Regions from separate parts of the Shewanella sp. 125m-1 genome, predicted to be linked through region 3. Evidence: predicted binding sites of a transcription regulator. Region 3 holds the regulator's gene; each other region holds the start of a gene.
The links. The regulator LexA, encoded in region 3, represses DNA repair genes until DNA is damaged. The targets are predictions, from matches to a motif close to TACTGTATNNNNATACAGTA.
Positions count from the first base shown of each region.

Region 1 (10,640 bases), on a different contig from region 3:
GCAGGGCAGCGGATTCTAGTTTATAGTAATCTTAATAAATACAATTGCCTAAAGCTCGTCACCAGGGTGGTGACACCAGCGTGCTTTAAAGGGAAGGATTGATGAACTTTCGCACTTCGCATCTTGTCGGCTTAATAGCCACGGGGATAGTGGCTATTGCAGCCCCTTCGATTAATTCAGTTGCTGCTGAGCCATTAAAAATTACAGGGCCAGATGGCCAAGTAAAGCAAAGCATTCGTCAATATGGTCCAACAACCTCGCAAGATACTTTTTGGAGTATCGCTCAGGCGGTTAAGCCAGACAATAGCGTTACTGTTTACCAGGTTATGTCAGCGTTATATGACGCCAACCCTCATGCTTTTTCTAGCAAAAACTATAACAGTTTAGAGCGCGGCATGATTTTGCTGGTGCCAAATAAAGCTGTGATACAGCAAACCTCTCAAGCAGATGCTAAGGCTCGCGCCGAACGTAACGATCGAAAGTGGTCACCATCAGGGGCTAAACCTAGCATTGCGCCAAAAACGGTGGCTGCAAAGATAGAAAGCCCTCAACCGAGCGTGGTCGCTAAAACACCGGTTTCTGTGAAGCCTAATCCATTAATTGCAGATTTATCGGCCGAGGTTGAAGCCTTAACTAGGCAGATGGAAGCGATTCAAGCTAAAAATCTAGAACTAACCGATGAGTTAGCACGAGCGAGCGATGAGATTGTTGTTGGTTCGTCTGATACGGCAGCATTTCAAGATGAAATAAATCAGCTTAAAGAAGAAAACGCTTTATTAAAACAAGCGCTGCAAGACTCCAAATCTGAAAATGAAGCGCTAAATCAAGAAGTACAACTTAAACAGAAACAACTCGCAGCATTTAGTGTGCCAAAGCAAGAGCCAGCGTCAGATCTATGGCGAACCATAATGGATAATCCTCTGTTATTGGTGTTAGGTGGCGTTTTACCGGCATTGCTTGTTGTGGTGCTATTTTGGTTGTTTATTAGACGCAGAAATGACGCTAACGCTGAAGAGCAACAGAACCAAGATGCAAACGCTGCTGAAAAGCCTATAAGTGCAGCACCAGAAGGGGCGATTTTAGAAGATAAGTCTGATGATGCCGAAGGTTTAGCTGTTCATCTCGATACAGATGATGCGTCTAATATCGACCCATTAACAGGGGCCGTGGCCGCGACTACCGTGCAGGCGGCACTTGCCGAAGAGCAAGATATTATCGTTGAAGACTCCCAAGACGAAGGCCAATCATTAGATGATTTATGGGCTGAGGCGATGGGGGAGCAAGATCTAACAGACACTGATGAGTTTGATGCATTCAACAGCACTGCAACTACTAATGATTTAAATACCACTTCTTCAGATATTAGCGATTCCAAATCATCTGATGAAGACGATCTCGATTCACTGCTTGCGGGCTTTGATGTACCTGCAGAAGACAGTTTTGAACAGCCAGCAACAAACAGCAGCGATGATGATCTCGATGCTCTGCTAGCAGGTTTTGATAATGATGATAGCGAGGTGGTTCAATTAGAGTCAGGCAGTAACGCAGATACGGCTGCAGAAGATGATTTAGATGCTCTGCTAGCAGGTTTTAATAGTGATGACGCAAATGATGAAATCCAATCTTCATCTCAATCCGCAAGTGAAACAGGCACTGCAGCTGACAGCGCGGAAGATGATTTAGATGCATTACTGGCAAGCTTTGGTGAAAGTGTTGATGACAACGCACTTGATACGAAAGAAGACTTTGCTTTTGATGCCGAAGTTAATGCTAATACTGTGACCGATACTGCGGCTGAAGATGATATTGATGCATTATTGGCAGGTATTGACGAAACACCTACAGAACCTAGTTCAACAGATACTGCAGAAGATGACATTGACGCTTTGCTTGCAGGTTTTGATAGTTCAAATCTGCAGACTGAGCCCGTTTTCAATACTGATACTGAGGTAGAGGATGATCTAGATTCATTGTTAGCAGAGCTTGAAGGCGATGATGGAGCTCAAGAGGATAGCAATGAGATCCCTGATATCGATGCACTTTCTGATGAGATGGCGGCAGAACTAGAGCTTGGATTTGAAATTGCTGCAGAATTAGATTTAACCGCCACAGACGATGCAGACCAAGAGAAACCTGAAAGTGAGCTTGACAGTGAACTTAATGCCTTGCTTGCAGATCTCGAAGCGCCGTCAGAGCTAGAGCAAACTGCAAATGTTAAGCTTGATTTAGATGAAGAGCTAGCATTAGCGCCTGACGTTGAACTTGAGCAGTCTGAAGAGCTGACGAAAACGGCAAAGGACTCAAATAGTCTAGATTTTGACTTAACGGGTTTTGATATTGATGGACTAAATTCAAGCGCGCAAAGCACTGTTGGGATGGGCTTGGCTGCACTTAAGTCAGATAGCGATAACCTTGATGCAGATGCTGATACCGCGGTTACTAAAGCATCTGAAAGGAAAGTATCTGAAAACAAAGCAGACGATATGCTTGAGTTTACTTTGCCTGAAGTTGACGTTGAGCCTGACGTTATAACTGATATTAAATCCGATCTTGTATCTGAACTAGAAACCGCAGTAGTAAAGAGCGAAAAAGAAAGCGGCTTCTTCGATGATCTTAAAGGTGACAAAAAGACAGAGGCAAACACGTTAGATTGGGAAAGTATTGCTAATCAAAGCGATGCCGCTGACGAAGCCCTAGCGCTTTCAGCGTCCGCCCAACTATCTGATGATGAGCTATTGAGTCGTTTGGCCGCCGAAGGCGATTCACAAGATCAAAATCTTGATCTCACTGAAGATGATGACGCATTCTCACTTGACGACTCTAAGATGACCGTTGATGAAGCATTGGCAGCGCTCGATGCTGAGGAACTTGGCGTTAAAGAGCTAGATGATAATGAACTAGATGTTAATAAGCTAGGTGATAAAGATTTAGGCGAAAAGTCTTCAGCAAAAAGTGCCGTCGCGATGCACGACTTAACCACTTTCCAAAAAGATAATGGTTTTATCGATATTGATATGCTTCTAAGCGAGGCCGATGAAGATAGCGGTGATACCGATCTTTATAAAGAATTGGATGTCGACATGGGCGAGTTAGACTCTCTAATGGGTAACTCACCTATGGTTGATGTCGATGATGAAGAAAACTCGGTTAATGCCAAGTTAGATCTAGCCCGGGCTTACATCGAAATCGATGACAATGATAGTGCACGAGCACTGCTAAAAGAAGTTGAGCTTGATGGCAATGACCGACAACAGGCTGAAGCCATGGGGTTACTTAACGAGTTGGTGTAAACCACCGCAATAAAAAACGGCGCCTTTGGCGCCTTTTTTATACTTATCGTTTGCTTCGAGTATGTTAGAATCGCCGCCTATTAAAAGATTTCGTTTATCCGAACAGTTCGCTAAAACACAGTGGGCGGTCGAATAGCAGTTTAACCGAGTTATAGAGGTGTGGGATGCGGGTTGCGCTAGGTATAGAGTACGATGGTAGTCAATATTTCGGATGGCAACGTCAGGCCGAAGTGGATACTGTTCAAGAGCGGCTAGAAAAAGCGCTTTCAATCGTTGCTAATGAGCCTATAGCGGTGCAATGTGCTGGCCGTACTGACGCAGGGGTTCATGCCACCGGGCAAGTGGTGCACTTTGAAACCAATGCCGTGCGTAAAGATACCGCTTGGACACTTGGCGTGAATGTCAACCTGCCTGACAATATTGCAGTGCGCTGGGTAAAAGTCGTTGATGATGAATTTCATGCACGTTTTACTGCAACGGCAAGACGTTACCGTTACATGATTTATAATCACCAACTTCGCCCAGGTATTTTGCGCAGTGGTGTGAGCCATTATCCTGGTAATATCGATGAAGCCAAAATGCACCAAGCGGCGCAGTATCTACTTGGCGAACAAGATTTTACCAGCTTTAGAGCCGTGCAATGTCAGTCTAACACGCCGTTTCGCTGTGTGCATGAGGTCAACGTTAGCCGTCAAGGCATGTATATCTGCGTTGATATCAAGGCGAATGCATTCCTGCATCACATGGTGCGTAACATTGTCGGCTCGCTATTAGAGGTGGGCTTAGGTAATCAACCCATGGAGTGGATTGAGCAACTGTTAGCACTTAAAGACAGAAATAAAGCGGCGGCAACAGCTAAACCTAATGGTCTGTATTTAGTCGATGTCACTTACCCTGAAAGCTATCAATTACCTAAGTTGGCACTTGGCCCATTATTTATGTTGGACTAAGCATTATTTATGGGGTTAAGGACAATCTTAACGGTGAAGGTCTGGGCCTTATACGTTTTAAATGGATAAAAGTTTGTGATTGAACAAGACACATTAAAGCCGGTGGCACCCAAGTCAGGTGCTGCGTTGAGTAACTGGTTAGACTTTTTATTAGCGATTCATCCAACCGAGATTGATATGGGCCTTGGGCGTGTGTCGCAGGTTGCCAAACGCATGGGCTTAACCGATTTAGGTGAGACCAAGGTCGTCACTGTGGCGGGCACGAATGGCAAGGGCACCACCTGCGCCATGATTGAAGCTGCATTGCAGTTGACAGGAAAAACCGTGGGCGTATACAGCTCTCCTCATCTGCTTAATTATAATGAACGCGTGCGGATCAATGGCCTTGATGCGACAGATGCTGCGCTGGTTAATGCATTTGAAGCGATAGAAACCGCCCGCGCTGAGATCTCATTAACCTTCTTTGAGTACGCAACTCTAGCCGGTTTATACCTGTTTAAAGCTGCCAAGCTTGATGTGGTATTGCTAGAAGTTGGGCTAGGCGGGCGACTAGATGCCACCAACATCATCGATGCCGATATTGCGGTAGTGACCTCAATCGATTTAGATCATCAAGAGTACCTCGGTGATACGAGAGAGCTCGTGGGTGCAGAAAAAGCGGGTATATTCAGAGCAAACCGCCCAGCAATCGTGGGTGAACCTGACTGTCCGGCTTCTCTTATCGAAGTGGCTAATCATATCGGTGCCATAGTGTATCGGGTTAATGAGGATTTCAGTTACCAATGCAGCGACCACGATTGGCATTATCAAGGTCAGCATTTCGATTTAACCAAGTTACCACTGCCATTTTTACCTCAGCCCAATGCGGCTACGGTTATTGCGGTACTTGAGCATCTTTGTCCACCGATTTCTGCTGATATTATTGCTAAAGCGGTGGGAGAGACCCAACTGGCCGGGCGATTAGAGCAGCTCAACGATTCACCACGAGTGATTGTTGATGTCGCACATAACCCCCATGCGGCACGTTATTTAAGCTCACGTTTAGCTGCCATGCCCAAGGGGCGGTTAATTGCGCTATGTGGCATGTTAAAAGACAAGGATGTGCGCTCGGTGTTACAGGAACTATCAGCAGATGTTGATCAGTGGTTCCTGTGTGATCTGTCTGTGCCGCGGGGAGCTACTGCTGCAAACTTGAAAGCCTGCCTGCCTGCACAGATACAAGTACAAGCTTCAACGTTTACCAACATGAGTCTGGCCTGGAATGCGCTTCGAGCGCAATTGCAGAGTGAAGATGTGGTAATTGTATTTGGCTCATTTTACACTGTTGCAGGTTTTAAAGATTTGTTTAAGGGAGAAAGTCTTGTCTAGTCAATTTCAAAACCGTCTTGTGGGTGTCATTGTGATTGTGGCATTAGGGGTGATATTTTTACCCGATATTTTGGACGGTAAAAAACAGCGCGAAGAAGAGCAGTTTGCTGAAATTCCCCTTAGACCCGAGATCCAAGAGAGTCACTTGCCGGAGCAGAATATCGAAACGGTCGATTTGGGTCAGAACACTCAGCAAGCAGCGCAAGATACGGGATCATCCGGCGACGCTTCTTGGCACATTGCTGAGGAGGACGAACCGGTCAAAGCGGTTGTAGCTAAGGCAAAAGCACAGGTTAAAACAACGCCTAAGCTAGAGTCTAACAGTACAACAAAGCCTAAGGCTGCTTGGACGATTCAGTTGGGCAGTTTTAACAATGCAGCTAACGTGAAAGGGCTGGTTAACCGTCTTCGCGATAAAGGGTTTACCGCCTACACGTTGCCGACTAAACCCATAGATGGCCAATTAACCAAAGTGTTCGTTGGGCCTAATGTGTCAAAAGATAAGCTTAACCGTATGCAGCGTGATATCGAAAAGCTGACGCAGTTAAAAGGCCGAGTGGTTGCTTATAACCCCGTCGAGAAATAATAAATCGTGATTGTCTTTGTTTGAGAAAAAGTTATTTCGCCGTGAAAGCGTGAGAAATAACTCTGTCTCTGATAGAATCGCGCCGTCTTAAACCCTATGCTGGATTACCTCTTAAATGGTTTGGATTGATTACGCCATCATTATTGTTATCGGACTATCAACTCTGATTAGTTTGGTCCGTGGTTTTGTAAAAGAGGCCATGTCTCTTGTCGTTTGGTTTGCTGCTTTTTTTATTGCCAGCCAGTTTTACCTCAAACTCGCTACGCATCTGACTCAGATGCAAGATGAAATGGTTCGAAATGGCGTGGCGATAGCCATTCTGTTCGTATCAACGCTCATCCTTGGTGCTCTCGTTAACTACCTAATTGGCCAATTGGTTTCTAAAACCGGATTGTCAGGCACAGATAGAGTGCTCGGCTTATGTTTTGGTGCGCTAAGAGGCGCATTAATCGTGAGCGCGTTACTGTTTTTTATGGATGCTTTTACCGGAGCACCCAACACAGATTGGTGGCAAGATTCTACACTCGTGCCCGAATTTGGAGTTGTGATCCAGTGGTTCTTTGACTACGTGGAAAACACCTCAAGCTTTGTACCCAAAATATAAAATGCACTAAAGCATTACTTGGCTTTATGTGAGTATTTATACTCACATAAAGCAAAAATATTAAATAATAGAACATCTTACAATGAGGAAGCTTACCCATGTGTGGTATTGTCGGAATAGTTGGCCAGTCATCGGTTAATCAAACCATTTATGATGCACTGACTGTGCTCCAGCATCGTGGACAGGATGCTGCTGGCATTGTGACCGTCGATGGAAGTGCGTTTAGATTACGTAAAGCGAATGGTTTGGTGAAAGACGTTTTTGAACCAAAGCATATGCAGCGCCTGCAAGGTAATGCTGGCATCGGTCACGTTCGTTACCCAACGGCAGGAAGCTCGAGTGCTTCTGAAGCTCAGCCGTTTTATGTTAACTCTCCATTTGGTATTTCATTAGCGCACAATGGTAACTTGACCAATACGGTTGAGCTGCATGAGCGTTTATTGAAGCAGCGCCGTCATGTTAATACCACTTCAGACTCAGAAGTGTTACTTAACTTACTCGCCGATGAACTGCAGCAAACCACTACAGACGATCTTAACGCTGAGGAAGTGTTTAACGCTGTGACTAAGGTGCATGAGCTGACTCGTGGGGCTTATGCGGTTGTTGCCATGATTATTGGCCAAGGTTTAGTGGCATTTAGAGATCCATTTGGTATTCGTCCGTTAGTGCTAGGTAAGCATGAAACACCAACGGGTACTGAATACATGGTTGCCTCTGAAAGCGTGGCATTAGATGCAGTAGGCTTTGAGGTCATGCGTGATGTCGCACCGGGTGAAGCGGTATACATCACTCTTGATGGTGAGCTTTATACCCGCCAGTGTGCCCACTCGCCAAGCTACTCTCCTTGTATTTTCGAATTCGTTTATTTTGCTCGTCCAGACTCTACGATTGATAACATTTCTGTTTATAGCAGCCGTGTCAATATGGGAACCATGCTGGGTGAGAAGATTAACAAAGAGTGGGAAGATCATGATATCGATGTCGTGATCCCCATTCCTGAGACGTCATGCGATATCGCACTTGAAATCGCGCGTCATATGGATCTGCCTTACCGCCAAGGTTTTGTTAAGAACCGCTATATCGGCCGTACCTTTATCATGCCTGGGCAACAAGAGCGTAAGAAGTCTGTGCGCCGTAAACTTAACGCGATAAATGCCGAGTTTAAAGGCAAGAACGTATTATTAGTTGATGACTCAATTGTTCGTGGTACCACTTCAGAACAGATCATCGAGATGGCACGTGACGCCGGCGCGAAAAAGGTCTACTTCGCCTCAGCAGCACCAGAAATTCGTTTCCCTAACGTGTACGGCATCGATATGCCAACCACAAATGAATTGATTGCTCACGGTCGTGATGTTGAAGAGATCAACAATTTGATTGGTGCTGATGGGATGATCTTCCAATCATTACCAGATTTGATTGAAGCTGTACGTCAACAAAACCCTTCAATTAAGCGTTTTGAAACGTCAGTATTTGACGGTAAGTATGTGACTAACGATGTAAATCAAGAATACTTAGATTACATCACGCAGTTGCGTAACGATGATGCTAAGGCAAATCGTAGTAAAGATATTGGCACTAATTTAGAGATGCATAACGTTTGTCATCCTTAAGCTAGATGCGATATAAAAAAGCCGAGCAACCGCTCGGCTTTTTTGTTTTCAGCCTTAATTGATAACGATGATAGACGATGTCTATGCTCATGCTCATGTCCATGTCTGAGAGTGTGACAGCTCCTGATGGGGATAAGCACAACGTTAACCCTTAAAATGACAATTGAAATTAAAACGCTTAATGAGAGCCGTTCTCAAAAAGTGTAACACTCTTTGAGCAAATGAATGGTTTTGAACGATTAATACATTCTGCTTTAAGAGTTTCGTTTGCACCGCTTACAGCTTCAAGGTACAGTTACTGTTAATTTATACAGTAATCCTAGTCTCGCAGATGATCTTATATATTGCCGAAAAACCCAGCCTTGGAAGAGCCATTGCCGATGTGTTGCCTAAGCCTTTAAAGAAAGGTGACGGATTTATTCGCGCAGCCAATGGTGATTGTGTCTCTTGGTGCGTCGGCCACTTGTTAGAGCAAGCTGAGCCAGACGCATATTCACCTGAATACAAGTCATGGAAATTTGAGCACCTGCCAATCGTACCAGATAACTGGAAGATGAAACCTAAAGCTAAGATGCGCGGTCAAATAGCTGTGCTTCGTGGGCTTGTTAAAGAGGCGACTCAGTTAGTTAACGCGGGCGATCCTGATAGAGAAGGACAGCTATTAGTCGATGAGATTATTGCGCATCTCGGGGTTAAAGGTGCAAAGTTACAACAAGCTCAGCGTTTATTGATCAGCGATTTAAATCCTCAAGCGGTAACAAGAGCGCTGGGGCAATTGCGTTCAAACCGTGAGTTTATTCCCCTATCAACTTCAGCGCTAGCGCGTTCTCGCGCCGATTGGCTCTATGGCATGAATATGACCCGAGCCTATACAATCCAAGGCCGAAAAGTGGGTTACCAAGGTGTGCTGTCAGTGGGACGGGTACAAACGCCGGTACTTGGGCTTGTGGTACGCCGTGATGTTGAAATTGCTGAGTTTGTGTCTAAGCCCTTTTATGAAGTGTTAGCGCATTTAGCGACCGATAACCAAGATCGATTCAGTGCAAAATGGCAACCGAGTGAAGCGTGTCAGCCCTATATGGATGAAGAGGGACGGGTACTGGCAAAAGGTTTGGCGCAAAACGTTGTCGGGCGTATCAACGGCCAAAGTGCCTTGGTAGAAAAGGTGATAGCTCAAGACAAGAAGCAAAATGCTCCCTTGCCTTATAGTTTATCGGCGCTACAGATTGATGCGGCTAAACGCTTTGGTATGAGCGCAAAGTCAGTGCTCGATACCTGCCAGTCGTTATATGAAAAACATAAGCTTATCACCTATCCACGCTCTGACAGCCGCTATCTGCCTGTTGAGCAACATGGATTAGCGCCGAGTGTTATTCGCGCAGTATTAAGTGGTGCGAGTGAGCTATTGTCTGGCTGTGATGAGCCAAATGCCAAGCTCAAATCAAAGGCGTGGAACGACAAAAAAGTTGATGCCCACCATGCGATTGTGCCAACCGAAAAAACGGCCAATCTATCTAGCCTTAACCAGGCTGAGAAACAGTTGTATTTGCAAGTTGCGCGTCAGTACTTGATGCAGTTTTATCCGGCTTATTTGTATAAAGAGACTCAAGTTGAGATCATCATTGCCGGTGGCTTATTTAAAACGAAGGCCAAACAGGAAGCTGCGCTAGGCTGGAAGCAGTTACTTAAGCAATCACCCAATCAGAAACAAGATAGCGGAAGCTCGAGTGATAAATCGCAGACTGAAGATGGCGATCATCTTGCCAATATCCCAGCGCTTAAAAAGGGCCAAGTTCTGCTGTGCGAGCGTGGCGAGTTATTAGAAAAAAACACCCAAGCCCCAAAGCATTTTACCGATGCGACTTTACTGGGGGCAATGACGGGGATCAGCCGCTATGTCACCGATAGTGAAATCCGGAAAATCTTAAAAGACACCGACGGCTTAGGCACTGAAGCGACGCGTGCTGGCATAATAGAGCTACTTTTTAAGCGCAATTATCTAACCCGCCAAGGTAAATCCATTTTGGCTACCGAGGTGGGCAAAGGCTTAATTAATAGCTTACCGCAAAGCGCGACAACGCCTGATATGACCGCGCTGTGGGAAAATAACCTCGATGCCATCAGCCGTAAAGAAGCCAAGTATCAGAGTTTTATGGATCCCTTAGTGAGCTCCTTACAAGGCTTGATTGAGCAAGCGGGCTCACAGTTACCGACTTCTTTACAAGGGGT
Region 1 is NZ_JBRILT010000025.1:26,681-37,320, forward strand. Features, by position in the region: gene ACVBIK_RS12280 (FimV/HubP family polar landmark protein) at 102-3,290, shown strand; gene truA (tRNA pseudouridine(38-40) synthase TruA) at 3,455-4,240, shown strand; gene folC (bifunctional tetrahydrofolate synthase/dihydrofolate synthase) at 4,316-5,608, shown strand; gene ACVBIK_RS12295 (SPOR domain-containing protein) at 5,601-6,194, shown strand; gene ACVBIK_RS12300 (CvpA family protein) at 6,310-6,798, shown strand; gene purF (amidophosphoribosyltransferase) at 6,897-8,411, shown strand; gene ACVBIK_RS12310 (DNA topoisomerase III) at 8,743-10,640, shown strand, end outside.
Region 1: the regulator LexA is predicted to act here: its motif matches at 8,708-8,727, upstream of ACVBIK_RS12310 (DNA topoisomerase III).

Region 2 (10,640 bases), on a different contig from region 3:
CTTGGGGCTGTGACATGAATAAACCTCTAATTTATTAATTTTGAATTAAAAAAAACGCGCATAAAGCGCGTTTTTTTATTGAGTCGATTTTACTTTTTTTGATTCTTTGCCAATTTTTCAATATCCGCTAAATCTAGCGTGATAAAGGCTGTTTCATCTAAGAAAGCATCGGCTACTTCGACATCATCAGAAATATCATCCAATGACTTAACTTTTTCTTGGCCTTCTCTTACGAGTCGGTCGTTAGCACGATCAAGTTGTTTCTTGTCGTTTGCTTCTCGTTCAGCTAGACGTTCCGTCTTAACTAAAGAAACCGTTTTATCATCATGGTTTTCTTTAAACTCAGCAATATCTTGGAAAATATAACTAAATTCAACATCAGATTGAATACGATCTTTATGCTTACCGTCCAAGTTCTGAATAAGCTGCGGATAAATTTCACCAAGTGTACCGTATTGTGCTACTGGTACTTTGTCCCATGGTAATGCATTTTCTTCTTCAGCTTCACCATACTCGCCTGGCTCTAAAGCGCTCGGGAATGGAATATCTGGTGTAACACCCTTAAGCTGAGTACTTCCACCGTTGATGCGGTAAAACTTAGCAATCGTGTACTGCACATGCCCGATAGGCTTTTCGTACATATCATAGATACGACCAAGGCTCTTATGTTGCTGCACCGTACCTTTACCAAAGGTAGACTCGCCAACAATAAGTGCACGGTCATAATCTTGAAGTGCTGCAGCAAAAATTTCAGAAGCCGATGCACTGTATCTGTCAACCATCACGGTTAACGGACCATCATAAGTGACTCGTCCATCATTATCGCGATTTTGTGATACTCGACCGTTCGCATCTCGAATTTGAACCACTGGACCCTGTTCAATAAACAAGCCTGTTAACAACGTTGCTTCAGTTAATGCACCGCCGCCATTGCCACGAAGGTCAATAATAATACCTTCGACTTTAGCTTCTTTTAATTCGGCAAGTTCTTTAGAAACGTCTTTTGACAAATCCATATAAAAACCGGGTATTTGAATCACACCCACTTTACGATTTGCATAAGGGCCGTCTGTTGGCTCAATCACTTTAGACGTTGCAGCTCTATCTTCTAAACGAATTTTATCGCGAACAATTGTCAATTCGAACGTTTTCGCGTTGGTGCCGCCTTTCTTTGGTAAAATCTCAAGAACAACCTTACTGCCCTTTGGACCTTTAATCAGTTCGACAACATCATCAAGACGCCAGCCGATGACATCAACGATCTCTTTGCCTTCTTGACCTACACCAATAATTCTATCTTCAGGTGATAATTTTTCGCTTGATGCTGCCGGGCCGCCTGCAACCAGACTCTTGATCACTGTATAGTCATCATCGACTTGAAGCACTGCACCAATGCCTTCTAAGCTCAAATTCATTTCCATTTGGAAACGCTCAGCATTTCGTGGGGAAAGATAGCTTGTATGAGGTTCCACTGTGCGGGCGAATGCATTCATTACGCCTTGGAAGACATCTTCGCTATGGGTTTGGCTTAAACGTTTAATCGCATTGTTATAACGTTTCTCAAGGACTTCGACGATTTCATCCCAATTCTTACCAGTAAGAGAGAGGTTTAATGCATCGTATTTTACACGTTGACGCCAAAGCTCGTTTAACTCAGCTTCGGTTGTTGGCCAGTTTGCATCTTCGCGGTCGTATTCATAAACGTCATTAGCAACGTCAAATGCCATCTCTTCATCAAGCAAAGACAATGCATAAGCAAATCGCTCATAGCGACGCTTTTGAACAAGCTCAAACATCTTATAAGCTTGATTCAAATCACCACTTTTCAACATATCATCAAATTCAGATGAATAGCCTTTGAAACTATCGATATCAGACTGCAACAATACATTCTTGCGATAATCTAATTGCTTTAGATATCGATTAAATACCTGTTCAGAGAAGGCGTCATCCATATCAAAACGATGATAGTGGGAGCGAGTGAATAAACCTGTCACTCGTTTACTGGCAACCTTATGTTGCGGTTCCTGCTTAAGAGCGGGCAACTCGCTGAATTGAATAGTAGGGCTTACGGCCCACGCCGAGAATCCGACAAAAATACCGGCAATGGATACAGCCAGAGAAAGTTTTCGCATCAACAAGTTACTCCTTTAGGTGCTAATAAGCCATTACAGCAGTATATGTTCAGCTCTAACTTTGATGGTTAAACCAGAGTCTAACTGAACTTGAACATCTTCTTTTTTGATGTCCAAAATCACACCAGCTACTGGTGCCTTACCTAATTTGACATTAACACGCTGCTTTGGTTTCAGTTCAGCTAAAACCGCAGGTACTAAATTTTCTGCCACAACAGGCTCTTTTGCAGGTTTGCTGCTTTGAGCTTGCTTAGGACGTTTAGCAACTGGCTTCTTAACAGGCTTCTTAGCCGTTTTTGCAGCTGGGTTAGCACTCTTGGCCTGTGCAACTCTTTTCGCCTTAGCTTTGTCTTGGCTCTCTTTTAGTGTAGCTTGAGCATGATCAATGTGCTCTTGCTCTAATTCACCACAAGCATTACCGTCTAAATCAATACGCTGTACGCCTGCTTTCACGCACTTTAAGTAGCGCCAGCTACTCGTGTATCTTCTTAACGCGATTCTGAGCTGAGTTTTACTGACTTTAGAATCATCAGCTAACCTTTCCGCTAAATCTTGAAACAACCCAATTTTTAATGGCTTAGTTTCACCTTCAGCTATAAAGCATAAAGGAAATGTTTCGTACAAATACGCAAGAATAGCGTTGGTATCGGTCAACTTTTCTGTTGATTCCATCTTTACTTCCACAGTTTAAAAAAGGGACACCACCGTAGAGCTTTATCACTCGTATCAGTTAAGTGTCGTTTATATTTGTCTGATCTGCGCATAAACAACAAATGAAAAATCGTTAACATTTGTTTTTATACCTAAAATCAAACCTACCTTAGCAACAATAATACACAAACTCTAAGCATTCATATCTTGAATGTAAACGTGTTTGTTTTTTTCATTACTCAAACCGCTTATTATAGAGAGGCTTCAAATGATTGCGACCTCCAATTAGCGATAATTGGTCGTAGATTAACCAAATAGGCAAAATTCGAGACTTTTTACCAAAGTTTCGACCCCTTGTTGATCAATTTTACTGAACCTTGATAACGATGGGCTATCAATATCCAGCACACCGATAACAGATCCGTTTTGCCGTAAAGGTACAACCAATTCTGAGTTACTGGCACTATCACATGCAATGTGACCTGCAAACTGGTGAACATCATCAATTCGTTGTGTTGAATTTAATGCCACCGCGGTACCACAGACACCTTTACCGACTGGAATGCGAGAACAAGCTACCTTACCTTGAAACGGCCCTAATACTAATTGATCATTTTTCAATAGATAGAAGCCAACCCAATTAAGATCATCAAGGTTGTCATTGATAAAAGCTGAAAAATTTGCCAATGCTGCAATAGTGTCATCTTCATCTGTAAATAATGCCCGCACCTGACGTTCTAGCGTGCCGTAAAAAGCGTCTTCCATTAATACTATCCAACCGTTATATCTAAAACAAAAAAGCATACTTACAACATTCTAACAACAAACCTACCTGCATTAACAAGGAGTTTTATTTTTCTGCCTTGTCCTCAGCTTTTTTAGCTGTTTTCTTAACCGATGCTTTTTTCTCTAGTGATCCACCTTTAAGTAACACTTGCAGGTCATCTTTGTTCTCGGCCAAGAAAAAGCTTAACTTTTCAATATTAACCTCCTCCAAACCTAAGTCACTCTTACTTAAAAACGGGATTAGGTTATCAGCGATATCTAGCATCTTATCGTAGGCATCAGCCTCCTTCTTAGATGTAAAAGTCATCTTTTCAACCCCTTCTCTAACAACTACAAATTGAGTTACAACGGCCATATTCAACCTCACACTGTTTTTATATACAGTAGAGAGTCTCATAGATTGAACTTCTTATGCAAGTTTTCTTGAATATCTGATAAACTTATTCGGTTAATGGCTCTGTATTTTCAATCGCATACGTGAAAATACTCACCTTGCGTACTCGATTAACCGTTTATATCGCAAACTTGGATATTAAAAAAAGATGGCTATGGAAGCAGTAGATAATAGTATTACTTTGTGTCAGTCCTGCGACTTAGTCATTAGGAAGCGAGCACTGCCAACTGGCGTACGTGCTATCTGTCCAAGGTGCCACACCCCTCTTTACGATACGCCATACTGTTCTATCAACGGTATGTTAGCCCTGTGTTTAACGGCGGTTTTCTTTTTCGCACCTGCAAATTTATACCCGGTCTTAGAGCTTGAGTTTCTTGGAAGTATTAGGACAACTACAGTCATAGAGGGGGCGTTATCTGTTTACCAGCAAGGTTATTGGTTAGTGGGTATTGCGGTGTTGGTTTCTGCCGTTGTCGCTCCGGGGCTATTGTTATTATCCATTTTGTCTCAAACACTCATTATTAAGTTCGGGCTCAGTTCTGTCATACTGAGGACGACACTCAAACAATTACTAAAAATTCAAGGAATGCTCACCCAGCTCACCATGCTTGAAATCTATGTCATCAGCTTCCTCGTCGCGGCGTTCAACCTAGCAGATTTTGCCAGTGTCTCTTTTGGTTTTGGTACATTCTGTTTCACCATGTTATTTGTAATGACGTTATTTTTAATGCGCGAGTACGATTTAGAACATATGTGGAGCTTTCTTGATGAACACAAATGACTCAGCAACGCTTGGGAAAGATATCGGCTTAACCTCGTGTCCAACATGTCACAAGGTGACCTGCAGTAAGTCTGCAACATGTAGTCGTTGCGATGCTCCACTTAAGGTTAGAGATTATGACAGTGTCCAAAAAAGTTGGGCGCTGCTAATCACCGCAGCTATTTTGCTGATCCCTGCCAATATTTACCCCATTACAACGCTGACGAATCAGGGACGAGTGACCCAAGACACCATTTTTTCTGGGATCGCTCACCTCGTTAAAACGGACATGATCCCCATCGCAATCATTTTGTTTACTGCGAGTATTTTGGTACCGATCTTAAAAATTGTAGGCTTAACGATTTATTTATCTGCAATCAGTTTCAAACTCCCTATTTCGAAAAAGAAGTTAATGACTGGCTTTCATATTATTGAATGGATTGGTCGATGGTCGATGCTCGACTTATTTGTTATTTCACTTACTGTAGCTGTCGTTAATATGGGACAGTTACTCGACGCTAAGCCGGCTCCAGCAGCAACTGCATTCGCCTTAGTTATTTTACTCACGCAGCTCGCTGCAAAAGTTATAGATACCCGATTACTCTGGGATAGATTGGAAACAAAAGATGACTCAAGTACAAACGCCTAAAGTCGTAAAGAAAAAGTTATTCTCACCGATTTGGTTATTACCCATTATTGCACTTGCATTAGGCGCGTGGCTTGGGGTGAAGAGCATACGCGAGTCGGGAATTGAAATTACGATTCATTTCCCTAGTGCCACAGGAATGGACATAGGTAAAACCTTAGTCAAGTACCAAGGGCTTACAGTGGGTAAAGTCGTTGATATGAGTATTGATGATGATCTTCAAGGCGTAAACGTCTCAGTTCTCATGGATTATCGTGCCGCACCATTTATCAACCAGGGGACCAAGTTTTGGTTGGTTAAACCTAAAGCAACAATCACCGGCATCGAAGGTCTAGATACCCTTTTTTCTGGTAATTACATTAGTATGTTACCCGGTGGCGGCGACTCAAGATCCTATTTTGAAGCAGAAACAACTGCCCCCGTCATCACACCCGGCGTAGAAGGACTAATTGTCCATATCACTTCTGACAAATTAGGTTCTCTTGATGTGGGTTCTCCTATCTTTTACAGACAGATCCCAGTAGGACAAGTAGTTGGTTATCATCTCGAAAGTGCGGAAAAAATTCTAGTAACAGCATTTATTCAACAGCAATATGCTGAGCTAGTTAAAACCGACTCTCAATTTTGGAATGTCTCGGGGATCAGCATCGATGCCTCCTTATCTGGTGTAAAAGTCAGTAGCGAAAGTTTAGCCTCGATACTTGCAGGTGGCATTAGCTTTAGCTCCAATACCTTATCTGAACCCGTGGAAAATAAGCATGAATTCACGTTATATGACAGCCAAGATGACGCCTTAGGCGGATTGCAATTTAACCTACTCGCAAGTGGTACCGACGCCGTATCTCAAAATACCGCCATTGTTTATCGTGGGATCCAGATAGGCCAGGTAACTCATAAAGCATTAAGTGATGATGGCGTTGTGTTATCTGCAAGAATTGATAACGCCTATAAAGAGTTACTCACTGAAAGTGCTGATTTCTGGTTGGAAGGCGCCGATATATCTCTATCCGGTATAAAGCACCCTGAACGTTTAATCACAGGTAGTGTAATTAACTTCATTCCAGGTACAGGAGCTGCAAAACAACAATATACATTGTTAACACAGCAACCTGAGCCCACAAATACTGGTAAACTGCTCCTCACGCTGCACGCAAAAAGCAACCCAGGTATTAGCGCCGGTGCAGAAATTCGCTATAAGCAGATCAAGATTGGTCACGTACTATCCAGTCAGCTCAATAACACTTTTACTCAAGTAGAATATCAAGCTGAAATAGACGCTGACTTTGCGACGCTTATCAGCGCAAATAGCCACTTTATTGCAGAGTCTGCATTAACCATAGATGCGAGTCTCGATGGTGTTAAAGTCAGTACCCGTGATCTGACGACTTTGACTAGTGGCGCGTTAAGCTTAGTTAGAGGCACAAACAAAGCCTTGGCAAAGAGCGGCGACTCGCTGTATGTTTTTGGCAACAGCAAACAGGCTACGTCTTTTTTCAATAATCAAAAGCTTATAAAAAGAAGACTCTACAATCAAGATAGCGCAGATCTCACTGCTGGCTCTCCTATCTATTACAAGAAAATGCAAATAGGCCAGGTGTCTGGCGTAGAGTGGCAAGCCACAAATAATGACTTTGCAATTGATATCGCTATCGAACGTGACTTTAAAAGTTTACTCACTGATCAAACAATCTTTTGGCGTAACAGTGCAGTATCAATCAATGCCAGTTTAAGTGGCGTTGAGGTTGAAGTCGCGCCATTAATGGGAGCTTTAAAAGGCGGAATAAGCCTTGGCTTGCTTGAAGGTAATAACGTCGCAAACGGCACCGCGCTTTATGAAAGTAAATTCCTTGCATTCAGCCAGGCGGTACCCATTCAGCTCACCTTCCCTGCGACCGTAAAATTAACCCGCAAAGCAGCCATTCGGTATTTAGGCCATAAAGTCGGTGAAATTGAGTCGGTAACCTTAGCCGCCAATTTAAAGCAGTTAAATGTTACTGCTTATTTATATGGTGAATATGCCACTAATTTTAATCAAAAAGATGCCTCGTATTCTGTTGTCGATGCGGATATTTCTTTAGCTGGGATTAAAGCGCCTGAAACCCTGATAACCGGTGCCTATATTGAAGTCTTCCCGGGACAAAGCAACATCAAGGCGACAACCTTTGTTGGACAAGTTGATACGCCATTTCATAATATCGATGGTGCGTTAACCTTTAATTTAAGTAATAGCACCTTAGGCTCGGTTAAGTCAGGAACAGCCATTTTCTTTAGAGGGATAAACATTGGCCAAGTCGATAGTTATGCTCTTTCAGATCAAGGCACTGGCGTTGTAATGCACGTTCATATTAAAAATAAGTATCAACATCTTGTAAACCAAACCAGTGTGTTTTGGGATCTCTCAGGCGTAAAATTTGATCTTGGCCTATTCTCAGGCGCGCAAATCGAGACGGGTTCGTTGGAAACAATTTTAGCCGGTGGCATCGGGGTCGCAACACAAGAAACCACCACGGTAGCAAACACCATCAACAACGACCAAACATTTACGCTTCAGTCTGATTTTGATGCAAAATGGATGACTTGGTCACCAGTACAAACACCTAAAGCAGACTAACGATTCAGCTGCTAAGAAATATTAACTAACAGTTGATAACTTGGAAATGATAGTTAATAACGATTATCTAGCAACTGAATAGAAAAACGAGGCTATAAGGCCTCGTTTTTTATGTCTGTCAGCATGTTTGCTAATGGGAAAATGCCATGTGATCGCCGAGCAATTATGTCATCTATTCGCCTTGAATTAGTTTGCCCAAAAACACTCTGAGTAGAACAACTACTTATTTTGATTGGTATCATCAACCATAAAAATGGTAGCAGACCAGTATCGCCGCGATGATCCCCGCTAAATCTGCAAATAAGCCACAAGCTAACGCGTGCCTGCCATTACGGATCCCAACAGCACCAAAATAAACGGCCAATACATAAAATGTCGTCTCGGTGCTGCCTTGCAATATTGCAGTTAAGCGACCAGCAAATGAATCCACTCCATAGTGCTGCATGGTTTCAAGCATCATAGCCCTAGCCCCTGAGCCACTAAAAGGTTTCATGATAGCTGTAGGCATGGCATCAACAAAGCGTACATCCCCTCCAGCAAAAGCGACTAAGCCTGCTATAAGCTGTAGCAAATAATCGAGCGCACCGGAAGCTCTGAGTAACGCAATAGCGAGTAACATCGCCAGTAAGTATGGGATTAGCTTTATGGACTGCGCAAAGCCCTCTTTCGCACCTTCTATAAATTCATCATAAACTGCAACCTTTCGGATACCAGCAACCAGTACAAAACTAAAAATAAGCAGCAATAAAATACCGTTACCAAGGCTGGTACTGATTTCACCAATAGCCGATACAGATAAGGTACTTAAATAAAATACCAAGCCGATAATGGAAGATAAAATGATACCCGCATAACCCAGTACCACAGTATTGAGTAAAGATAACCTTTGTACTATCGCGACTACCGTTAGACCTGCCAGTGTCGATGCCGTTGTTGCCAGTAAAATCGGCAGAAAAATATCAGCTGGTGCGACAGCTCCCTGCTGAGCACGATACAAAAATACTGTGACAGGCACTAAAGTTATAGAAGAGGTATTTAACACTAAGAACAGGATCTGGGCGTTAGTCGCAACGCTCTTATTAGGGTTTAAGGTTTGTAGATCTTGCATTGCCTTGAGGCCTAACGGCGTTGCAGCATTATCTAAACCCAGCATATTGGCAGTCAAATTCATGGTGACGCTACCAAAAGCCGGGTGCCCTCTAGGTACCTCTGGCATCAGTTTAGCGAGTAAAGGTTCAAACATTTTAGAGAATAAGCCAACGACCCCCGCCTTTTCGCCAACACGCATCAAGCCCATCCACAGTGATAATACACCGATTAAGCCCAATGCGATTTCAGCGGCTAATTTTGAACTCGAAAAAATGGCACTGACACTTTCTGAAAGTACTTGAGTATGGCCTGTTAGCACCTGCGCCAAAATAGCGAATAATGCGGTTGCAAAAAAGCCAAACCAGATCTTATTTAGCACTCAAGTTCCCTCTTATCATTTGGTAAATCTGTTATAATCCCGCTACTTTACCGCATTATCTTCGACATATGGCTCATTTTAATCAGAATTTTCTCGACAATATTGAACGTGATCTCCCTTCTCACCTTTCAATGGAAGACTTTATTGCTTACAGCAATAAACCGTTACGTCTCTCTATTCGGGTCAATACACTCAAAATTAGTACCGCAAGCTTTATTGACTTAATGTCAGAAAAAGGCTGGAGCTTTGAGCCTATTCCATGGTGTGACCAAGGTTTCTGGGTGACGATAGGCAGTGATATACAGTTAGGTAATACTGTCGAGCACTTACAAGGCTTATTTTACATTCAAGAAGCCAGCTCAATGCTACCGCCTACAGCGCTGTTTAACTCACATGCCAAAAATGAGAATGCTCTTGGCCTATTAGAGCAAACCTGTGTTTTAGACATGGCTTCAGCGCCGGGCTCCAAAACAACGCAAATAGCCGCACTGATGAACAACCAGGGGCTTTTAGTCGCTAATGAGTATTCAGCCAGCCGTGTAAAAGTCTTGCATGCTAACGTGGCGAGAATGGGCGTATCAAACTGTGCCCTCACCCATTTTGACGCTAGAGTTTTCGGTGAGTATCTATTTGAAACATTCGACGCAGTATTACTCGATGCCCCCTGCAGTGGCGAAGGCACAATACGTAAAGATCCAGACGCATTAAAAAACTGGGATAACAATGACAATAAAGGCATTGTAGTCACTCAGAAAGCGTTAATTGAATCCGCTTTTCTTGCATTAAAGGTTGGCGGAAGCTTAGTTTATTCCACTTGTGCATTGAGTCGTCAAGAAAACCAAGATGTTTGCCATCATTTAAAAAGTGTCTTTGGCGAGGCGGTTGAATTTACCTCGTTAACTGCGCTATTTTCCGGCGCTGATAAAGCATGTACCGAAGAAGGATTTTTACATGTATGGCCGCAGATTTATGATAGTGAGGGCTTTTTTGTCGCAAAGATCCGCAAAGTATCAGCTGTAGAGCGCATCTTACCTGAACCTAAAAAGCAAAAGAACTTTCCATTTACAGCTGCAAAGACCAAGCAAATTGAAGAGTTAACGGCTTATTTTGAAGATTCATTTGCCATTACATTACCTACGAATGCAGAGATCATGGTACGTGATTTAGAGTTTTGGTTGTTCCCAAAAGC
Region 2 is NZ_JBRILT010000021.1:51,891-62,530, forward strand. Features, by position in the region: gene pepN (aminopeptidase N) at 1-16, opposite strand, end outside; gene prc (carboxy terminal-processing peptidase) at 90-2,135, opposite strand; gene proQ (RNA chaperone ProQ) at 2,169-2,807, opposite strand; gene ACVBIK_RS11235 (GAF domain-containing protein) at 3,093-3,551, opposite strand; gene ACVBIK_RS11240 (YebG family protein) at 3,637-3,927, opposite strand; gene ACVBIK_RS11245 (paraquat-inducible protein A) at 4,115-4,747, shown strand; gene ACVBIK_RS11250 (paraquat-inducible protein A) at 4,734-5,375, shown strand; gene ACVBIK_RS11255 (MlaD family protein) at 5,353-7,983, shown strand; gene ACVBIK_RS11260 (nucleoside recognition domain-containing protein) at 8,225-9,451, opposite strand; gene rsmF (16S rRNA (cytosine(1407)-C(5))-methyltransferase RsmF) at 9,520-10,640, shown strand, end outside.
Region 2: the regulator LexA is predicted to act here: its motif matches at 3,939-3,958, upstream of ACVBIK_RS11240 (YebG family protein).

Region 3 (10,640 bases):
TCGCCTTGTGCGCGTTGCTCTCAGAATGAGAAATCAGCTATTAGGGCAAATGACAACGCTTATCTGAATAATATTGAAGGATTATTATGAATACTTCACTCCGTCCTTCTAGCCTACTTCTTACCGGCTCAGCTATCGCTCTAACGTTAACATTGAGCGGCTGTGGTAAGGAAAAGGTGGAAGAGGCGCCTAAGACGACAGCATCTATCGCCTGTCAAGCCGCTGGTGATGACTGTAAGCGCTTCACCTTGCTCCATACCAATGATCACCACGGCCGTTTTTGGCAAGGCTCTAGAGGTGAGTATGGTATGGCCGCGCGAAAAACCATTCTCGACCAAATTCGTAAAGAGGTCACCGAGCAAGGTGGGGAAACGTTACTGCTCTCAGGTGGCGATATTAACACTGGCGTACCTGAGTCTGATCTTCAAGACGCCGAGCCAGATTTTATCGGCATGAACCACCTTGGATATGACGCCATGGCCGTGGGTAACCATGAGTTTGATAATCCATCGACGGTGATGGATAAGCAGAGAGGCTGGTCAAAGTTCCCGTGGTTATCGGCCAACATCTATCGCCAAGTCGATGGTGAATGGCAACGCTACTTCGAACCCTACAAGCTATTCGAGGTTCAAGGCTTGAAGCTAGCCGTAGTCGGCCTGACTACCGAGCATACCGCTGAGATAGGTAATCCAGAATTCGTTGAAGATCTAAAATTCACTTCAGCACAAGCTGAGGCAAAAAATATTTTGGCAGAGCTTGAGCAGAAGCATCAACCGGATCTTGTTTTTAGTCTCACCCATATGGGTCACTATGAAAATGGTAAACATGGAAGTAACGAGCCCGGTGATGTTGCTCTTGCCAAAAGCCTAAAGCCTGGCCAGATCCAAGCAATCATTGGCGGACATTCACAGTTGCCTGTGTGTATGGAAGGGGACACTGGTGAGTACGTAGAAGATTATGGTCGAGATGAGCCTTGTAGGCCTGATCGTCAAAATGGCACTTGGATCATGCAAGCCTACGAGTGGGGAAAGTTCGTTGGTCGCGCCGATTTTGAATACTATGGTGGTAAGCTACACTTGGCAAACTACGAGTTAGTACCAGTGAATACAGAAACCAAGTTTGGTTCCTACTATCCGCCTCATATGCTAACGCCTAAGGATAAGGAAACCCTCGAACTGCTTCGGCCCTATCAGCGTAAGGGGCAGCTGAAGTTGAGAGAACAGATTGGTGTTGCAAAGGCGGACTTCATTGGTAAGCGTAAGATTGTTCGTTACCAAGCTACGCCTCTGGGGGTGATGATTGCGCACGCTCAAACTCAGCTTCCTATCCCCGCAGATTTTGGGATCATAAACTCAGGTGGTATTCGAGCCACCATAAAGAAAGGGCCCATTCGATATCGTGATGTGCTTAAGGTGCAGCCTTTTTCCAACAGCGTGACTGTAACCGAGATGAATGGAGCCGAACTAAAGAAGTATTTGTCTAGGGTTGCGCTTAAGACTCGAGGCTCTGGAGGCTTTGCCCATTTTAGCGGTATCAAGATGACCGTTGACTGTAAAGCTAAAGATGTCGATATCAGAACTGTTGGTGATAAGCCCTTCAAGCTAACAGATAAATATCGATTTACCCTCCCTAGCTATAACGCTGCGGGCGGTAATAAGTATCCCAAGTTAAAGGAAAAGGCGAGAGATACCGGCTTTATTGATGCAGATATGCTTTATCAATTCATCAAAAAGCATGACACGCTCGATCCTGCCAATTATGACAGAGCGAAAGATGTTCGCTATATCAACTCCAGAAGTTCTGATGGCTGCGGCGGTTAATCTTAGCAGTTAATAAGGTTAATCAGCTGGCACCTTAGATCTCGAAACAGAGCCCAACCTTTGATTGGGCTCTGTTTTTTAAGGTATGTGTTCGGCAAACTATACCTAGCCTTTTTGTACATACCAAGGTCGTCAGCAAGTATAAAGTAGAGCAAATGCCTTGTTGCTTACCACTCCCTTCTTCTCGTTCGAGCTTTGGTAGCTGTCAGGTAAAAGTGCAAGGAAATAAAGTTGAACCAACAGCGGGCGCAAGAGGCTCAATTGCGCGGACTTATTTGTCTATGGAACAAACGCACCCGAGATACTAAATGAGTAGGCAACAAAGTCAGCTAATGAACGCTTGAGATAAAGAGGTACCTTCAGGCGCTACCCAATAACGAGTTTCACATCGCTGGATTTATTTCATTTGAAACTGGATCCCACAAAAAACAATATAACTGGTTATTACTTGCACTCAAAAAAATACTGTATATACTAACAGTTACTGTATAGAAAGACAGGGTTAACCATGAGACCACTTACACCGCGCCAAGCTGAAATTTTAGAGCTAATTAAACGTAATATTGCTGATACTGGCATGCCACCTACCCGTGCCGAGATCGCTAGACGTTTAGGTTTTAAGTCAGCCAATGCTGCTGAAGAACATTTAAAAGCCTTAGCTAAAAAAGGCTGCATTGAAATTATGCCGGGCACGTCTCGCGGTATTAAGTTAACCCAAGAAGACACTGAAGATGCAGATTTAGGTTTACCCCTTATCGGCCAAGTTGCTGCAGGTGAACCGATTCTTGCGCAAGAGCATGTCGAGCAACACTATAAAGTCGATCCCGCCATGTTCAAGCCATCAGCAGACTTCTTACTCAGAGTCCGTGGTGACAGTATGAAGAATATTGGCATACTAGAAGGTGATCTACTGGCTGTACACAAAATACAGCAAGCACGTAACGGCCAAGTGGTTGTAGCACGCGTTGAAGATGATGTTACCGTTAAGCGTTTTGAGAAAAAGGGTAACAAAGTTTTCTTACATGCTGAGAACGAAGAGTATTCACCAATTGAAGTGGATCTAGCAAACCAAAGCTTAAGCATTGAAGGTTTAGCCGTTGGTGTGATCCGTAATGGAGACTGGCAATGAACAAACTAATGGGAACGAGTCCTCGTCACCCTGGGCTGTGGCAAGATATGCCATCGACCAATATGGTGAGCAGCACGAGTAATGACATCACGACTATGGTGACCCAAACTCAAGGGCGTGATGAGCTGAACCAGATCAGTGCTCAGCTTTCACAATTGAGCCAACAGGGTCGCTGGATTGTACTGATTAGCCCGCCGAATATTGGCTACAAGCAGATGCTAGCAGCTGCGGGTGTAAGAATGGACCGCATTTTACTGGTTCATGCTAAAGATGAAGTGGAAACACTTTGGGCAATGGAAAAAGCCTTAACAAGCGGTACCTCAAGTGCGGTGATTACTTGGACCAACTCTTTAGATGCTCGTGACAATCGACGCCTACAAATCGTTGCCAAAAGCGCTCGCGCTGTCGGCATTGTCATTGAACATTCGATTGATAACACAAATAAGCAACAATCTTGTCGCTCAATCAATATGCAGGATAGTGCTTTTGGTCAAGCCTCCCTGTTTGGTGCTGTTCATTAAGCAGAACATCTCCTCGCTTTCTAATACATGATGACTAGGAGGTGCGTTTTAGTAAGCGCCTTCTAGTACAAACGATTTTCTAAAGCCCTCATTCGAGGGCTTTTTTATTATCAATAATTGAAAAAGTGATCTTGATCAATATTTAAACACCAAGTAGTGTAGGAAGTCATAACAACGATATTTTGTTATATCCGAGCGATTTAGTTGTCGGTCTTTGCTCTGGGATTAGTCCTGAATTTGAAGCTTAGACTGAGATTGGCCTGATATATTTCAGCCGTATGTGCCAACGTGGTTACACCAGCAGTGAATAGCACTGAATACAATAGCCTGTGTCGCGATCCCATTAATTGCGACTCGATAGGCAAGCCACTCGCGCACTTTGAAGTCATCGTTGCTTTTTTGGGAACTGAAGAGTTTACATAGAGCAGAGACTTACTGTGTGACTCTTCTTTGTCTTGTGGACAGAGGAGAAGTCTAGTGAAGCAATTGTTGTATTGTGTGCTGGCGTTGCTATTTTCGCCCGTACTTGTTGCATCAGAAATGCCGCTTAATATGACAGAGGGTGTTACGGATATCAGTGGGCGGGTTTACAACCTCCATATGATTATTCTCTACATCTGCTGTGCTATTGGCATCGTGGTTTTTAGCATCATGATTTACGCTATGATCAACCACCGCAAATCAAAAGGCGCAGTCGCCGCCAACTTTCATGAAAGTACTAAAGTCGAGATCCTTTGGACTGTTGTACCTTTTATTATTCTTATACTTATGGCTATTCCCGCAACCAAGACATTGATTGCTATGGAAGATCCAAGTAATGCTGACCTCACCATCAAGATTACCGGCTCACAATGGAAATGGCATTACAGCTATTTCAACAAAGATGTTGAATTTTTCAGTCTGCTTTCTACCCCCAGAGCGCAGATAGATGGCGAAGAAGCAAAAGGTAAAAACTACCTTTTAGAGGTAGATAAGCCACTGGTACTACCGATTAATCGTAAAGTACGTTTCTTAATGACTTCAGATGATGTTATTCACTCCTGGTGGGTACCCGCATTTGCCGTTAAAAAAGATGCTAATCCAGGATTTATTAATGAAGCCTGGACCCGCATCGACAAACCGGGCACTTATCGTGGCCAATGTGCCGAGCTCTGCGGTAAAGACCATGGCTTTATGCCTATTGTTGTTGAAGCTTTATCAGAAGAAGATTTTGATGCTTGGCTGATTGCACAACAACAAGCCGCCAGCAATGCCGAAGTGGCAGCAAAGGCTGCCCTATCGCAAACGCTAACAATGGAAGAATTAATGGCGCAAGGCGAGCAAGTCTACCTTGCACGCTGCGCTGCCTGCCACCAGCCTAATGGTGCTGGCCTACCTGGCGTATTCCCTTCTCTTATTGGCAGCCCGCTTATTAAAGGGCCTGCTCAGCTGCATATCGATATTGTATTAAATGGTAAATCGGGCACTGCTATGCAGGCGTTTTCTAGCCAGTTAACTGCAACTGAAATTGCTGCCGTAGTGACTTATGAGCGCAATGCCTGGGGCAATAACTCAGGCGACACTGTTCAAGCAGCCGACGTAAGCTCAGATACGACCACGCCAGCAACATCGGTAGATACAACCCCAGCGACTCCAAGTGCAATACCTGCGACCTCACCTGCAACACAAGCTGAGGTTAATCAAGATACAACCTCAGAAACCAAAGCTGATGACGAGGTAACTAAAGAACTAACAACGGCACCATTAGGTGACCTAGCCATGAATGAACTCCTGACCATGGGGGAAAAAGTCTATATGACTAGCTGCGCGGCTTGTCATCAAGCAGCGGGGACAGGCCTACCTCCAGCGTTCCCATCATTAGTGGGTAGCCCAATCATCAAAGGCCCTGTAGCCGCTCACCTTGATATTGTTATCAATGGTAAACCTGGTACGGCAATGCAGTCATTTAGCGCGCTACTTACACCACAACAGCTTGCTGCAGTGGTGACTTATGAGCGCAATGCCTGGGGTAATAACTCTGGTGATGCCGTTCAGGCTTCTGATGTTGATGGTCACGGAAAGTAAGGGATTAACATGAGCACAATTACACAAGACTCACCAGCCGCTAACGACGTGAGCCATGATGACCACCACCATGGCGCGCCAAAAGGTATTATGCGCTGGCTGTTAACCACTAACCATAAAGATATTGGCACCCTCTATCTTTGGTTCAGTTTTATTATGTTTTTAACCGGTGGCGCGATGGCAATGGTGATCCGCGCAGAGCTATTTCAGCCCGGATTGCAATTAGTCGAACCCAACTTCTTTAACCAGATGACCACTGTTCACGGTTTAGTGATGGTATTTGGCGCTGTGATGCCGGCCTTTACAGGCCTAGCTAACTGGCTAATTCCGATGATGATTGGTGCTCCCGATATGGCGCTACCGCGAATGAATAACTGGAGCTTTTGGATCCTACCTTTCGCATTTGCCATTTTGTTAAGCTCACTTTTTATGGAAGGTGGCGGCCCCAATTTCGGCTGGACATTCTACGCACCACTATCGACAACCTATAGCCCTGACAGTACCGCTCTATTTGTATTTGCAGTTCATATCATGGGGATTAGCTCAATCATGGGCGCGATTAATGTGGTCGTCACTATCGTCAATATGCGTGCCCCCGGTATGACTTGGATGAAGCTGCCGTTATTTGTTTGGACCTGGTTAATTACCGCCTTTTTACTTATTGCGGTCATGCCTGTGCTCGCTGGCACAGTGACTATGGTACTCACCGATAAATACTTCGGCACTAGCTTTTTTGATGCCGCCGGCGGCGGGGATCCTGTCATGTTCCAGCATCTTTTCTGGTTCTTTGGCCACCCTGAGGTGTACATCATGATCTTGCCGTCATTCGGTATCATCTCGGCAATTGTGCCAGCCTTTAGCCGTAAGCGCTTATTTGGTTACTCATCGATGGTTTACGCCACTGCGAGTATCGCCGTTTTGTCGTTCCTGGTGTGGGCGCATCACATGTTTACTACGGGTATGCCGGTATTTGCTGAATTGTTCTTTATGTATTGCACCATGCTGATTGCAGTGCCGACAGGCGTAAAAGTATTTAACTGGGTTGCGACCATGTGGCGAGGTTCTATTACCTTTGAAACTCCCATGTTATTTGCGGTGGCCTTTATTATCTTGTTCACCATAGGGGGCTTTTCGGGACTAATGCTGGCGATCACTCCTGCTGACTTCCAATACCATGATACCTACTTTGTGGTGGCGCATTTTCATTATGTATTGGTGACTGGAGCAATATTCTCCATCATGGCAGCGGCCTATTATTGGCTACCCAAATGGACCGGCCATATGTACAGCGAAACCTTAGGGCGCTGGCACTTCTGGTGTTCGGTAATTTCAGTCAACGTGCTGTTTTTTCCAATGCACTTCTTAGGCTTAGCCGGAATGCCAAGGCGTATTCCTGATTATGCTATCCAGTTCGCTGATGTGAACCAGATTGTATCGATCGGCGGCTTCGCATTTGGCCTTTCGCAGCTGATCTTTTTAGCCGTAGTGATTAAGTGTATTCGTGGTGGTGAAAAGGCTCCAGCCAAACCATGGGAAGGCGCCGAAGGATTAGAATGGACCATTCCTAGCCCTGCGCCATATCACTCATTTACCACCCCGCCAGAGGTGAAATAAAGATGACTGAGATGAAGCGTAACGCCAATCGCAAATTGCTCGCCATGCTAATTATTGGCGCTGTGGGCATGTTTGGGTTTGGTTTTGCGCTTGTTCCTTTATATGACGTGCTGTGCGACGCATTGGGTATTAACGGTAAACCCGCAAGTACCGCCAGTGTTTATCAGCCTGTCGCAGTGGATAAAAACAGAACCATAACGGTTGAGTTTGTGTCTCAAGTGCAAAGCGACATGCCTTGGACATTTAAACCTCAGGTTAATACCATGCAAGTGCATCCCGGTGAGCTTATTCGTACTCATTTTGTCGCTACGAATTTATCGGCAGAGCATATTGTGGGGCAGGCTATTCCGTCTGTTTCTCCCGGACAGGGGGCGGCATACTTTAATAAGACGGAATGCTTCTGTTTCAATCAGCAGGTATTGCAGGCTAACGCTGCAGCCGAGCTACCACTCATCTTTTTTGTGGATCCCCAATTGCCGGATTCAATCTCGACCCTGACCCTCTCTTATACCCTCTACAACATCACCGACAAGGGCTATGTAGTAAGTGCCACAAGTAATGTCGTGGAGCAAGGAGCTGCACAATGACAACTGAACATATAGATGAAAACTACTCCTGCAATAAAAACGTCGCTGTGATTAACACAGTCACTAAAACTGGGGCTAAAGCCGTTACAGGGCAAGGAGCGGCTAAATGACAACTGAACATAAACACGAAAACTACTACGTACCAGAGCAAAGTGCGTGGCCCATTATTGGCGCGATAGGTTTATTTCTTATCGCCTTTGGTGCTGGAAGCTATGTATCTGAATTAAAAACAGAAGGCGGCAGTGGTGGCTATATTTTGCTAGCTGGTATTGCGGTTATCATTTTCATGATTTTTGGCTGGTTTAGAACCGTTATCGCCGAATCTATGGCAGGGCTCTACTCCAAACAGATGGATCGATCCTTTAGGCAAGGAATGAGCTGGTTTATCTTTTCTGAAGTCATGTTCTTTGCTGCTTTTTTTGGCGCCTTATTTTATGCCCGAATTATCGCAATACCTTGGCTTGGCGGCGCCTCAAATAATGAGATGACCCATGAAGTATTATGGCCAATGTTTGAAGCTGCTTGGCCCTTACTGACAACGCCAGATGGCAGCCTGACCCAAGCGATGGACTGGACAGGACTACCGCTCTACAACACCTTAATTCTTTTGACCTCTTCGATAACATTGCATTTTGCTCACGTAGGGTTAGAAAAAAATAAGCGTACCGCGTTAACCGTTTGGCTAGCAATAACCATTTTACTTGGGGTAGCGTTCTTATTCTTGCAAGTGGAAGAGTATGTCCATGCCTATCAAGAAATGGGGCTGACATTAAATTCAGGCATTTACGGTAACACCTTTTTCTTGCTAACCGGCTTCCATGGCATGCACGTTACCCTAGGAACGGTATTCCTTATGGTGTTGTTTTTACGAGTGCTTAAAGGGCACTTTACCCCAGATAAGCACTTTGCTTTTCAAGCAGGGGCTTGGTATTGGCACTTTGTCGATGTGGTTTGGCTGTGCTTGTTTTTCTTTGTTTATGTGCTTTAACCACTCATATTGCCGATATTAATACGATCACATAAACAATAATGTCATCAGTAGGGTCTGGAGTTAGGTGTTATGACTCCCGTCCCTAATGCCACCAGCAGTAACAGCACCACGAGTACAGAAAAGAGGACTCGGCGACCTAAGAATTGACTCATGGGGATACTCTTTTCTCCTTTCACCATAATAAATAGGGCTCGACCTAAATTAACCAGTATGAATAGCAGTAGCAGTACGAAAACTAATTTAAAGACAAACAAAGCAGACATGGCGCTTCCTCGCGTTAAGGTGAATCTTGCTTGGTTATTTATTGTGCTTTCTACTGTGATTGTGTTTTCTATTTTGGTCAAGTTAGGTTTTTGGCAGCTTGAAAGAGCTCAATATAAGGCTCTCTGGCAGCAACAACTAACAGATAGACAAGCAGCTTCTGTATTAAGCTATTCGCAACTGCTCAGCCTCCCTAAAGATGAGCCTTTAACAGGGTTTAAGCTAAAAACGGCGGTGGCTCCCATCTCAACCAATGTTTTCTTGCTCGATAATCAAGTCTATGAGGGTAGAGTAGGCTACATTGCCTTACAAGCTTTGCAGGTCAGTGCATCAGAGCCATGGTTGTTAGTTGAACTCGGCTTTATCTCAGCGAGTATGGATCGCTCTAAGCTACCAAACTTAACAGCGATTACCAATCCTATAATGCTAGAGGGGCGGGTTTACCAAAAGCAGTTTAACCCGATGAGCTTTGATCTGATGGCTGAAGCTGGTTGGCCCAAACGCATCCAAAATCTCAATATCCCACAGCTGTCTGAACAACTTAATCAATCGCTCTCCGGCGTCGTATTACAGCCGAGTAATCTTGACAACCCATACCCTCATCCGTGGCAACCAATCCCGTTATCGTCGCAGAAGCATCAAGGTTATGCCGTACAGTGGTTTGCAATGGCAGGCGTATTTATATTGATCATGGGCTATTTATTTTTTCGCATGTTAAAACAACGATATAACAAGTAATCATATTGCTCTATTGCTAACGAAGGTTAGACGATGTAGGTTAGAAATTAAGCTCCTAGCCGTAATGGGAAGACTTAATTTTAATCATCAAATTTGATGGATTTTAGTAAGATAAAGAGGAGATGGAATGAACTCCCCCCAAAAAAGCGGCAAAAAAACACTGATACTGTTATTACTGGCTTTTGTCCTGCCTGTGATAGCGGCAAAACTGGTGCTCAGCTTTGACCTGTACCAAGGCGGAGCCACCAATAAGGGGCAATTGCTCGATACCGATACCAGCTATCAGAATCTAGCTATGGTGAATCCACTGCCCCATGAATGGCAGTTGCTCTACCTACTTCCTAGCCACTGTAATGCCGTCTGCGAAGATAGGCTCTATATTCTGCAGCAAAGTCATACCGCACTGGGTCGACATCAAGACCGTGTTCATACCATTATTTTGGTTAATGAGCACAGTGATACGACTGTACTCGACGCCTTTGATTTTGTAACCGCAACCCCCTCTAAAGCACTTAGCCAGCTGCTTGATCAGCAAGAATTAGTGATAGTCGATCCCTTAGGTAGCTTAGTGATGAGCTACCCAGTAGCTGAAGATCATCAAGCACAAATAATGCAAGGCAAAGCCTTAGTGGCTGACCTACGTAAGTTACTCAAACTATCACGGATTGGCTAAGGAGACGTTTGATATGCAGATTAAGTCGCTATTGAAAGTCACATTAGTGTTTACTTTATGCGTGATTCTGATGGGAGCATATACTCGACTATCGGATGCTGGTCTTGGCTGCCCAGACTGGCCCGGCTGCTATGGCATGCTCAAAGTCCCTACCCAAACTCATGAGCTAAACCAGGTGCAACAAGCCTTTCCAGAACATACAGTTGAAGCAGATAAAGCATGGCTTGAGATGATCCACCGTT
Region 3 is NZ_JBRILT010000004.1:27,706-38,345, forward strand. Features, by position in the region: gene ushA (bifunctional UDP-sugar hydrolase/5'-nucleotidase UshA) at 87-1,820, shown strand; gene lexA (transcriptional repressor LexA) at 2,329-2,949, shown strand; gene ACVBIK_RS03115 (cell division inhibitor SulA) at 2,946-3,470, shown strand; gene coxB (cytochrome c oxidase subunit II) at 3,948-5,534, shown strand; gene ctaD (cytochrome c oxidase subunit I) at 5,544-7,148, shown strand; gene ACVBIK_RS03130 (cytochrome c oxidase assembly protein) at 7,151-7,735, shown strand; gene ACVBIK_RS03135 (cytochrome c oxidase subunit 3) at 7,842-8,723, shown strand; gene ACVBIK_RS03140 (DUF2909 family protein) at 8,771-8,989, opposite strand; gene ACVBIK_RS03145 (SURF1 family protein) at 8,988-9,725, shown strand; gene ACVBIK_RS03150 (hypothetical protein) at 9,853-10,398, shown strand; gene ACVBIK_RS03155 (COX15/CtaA family protein) at 10,412-10,640, shown strand, end outside.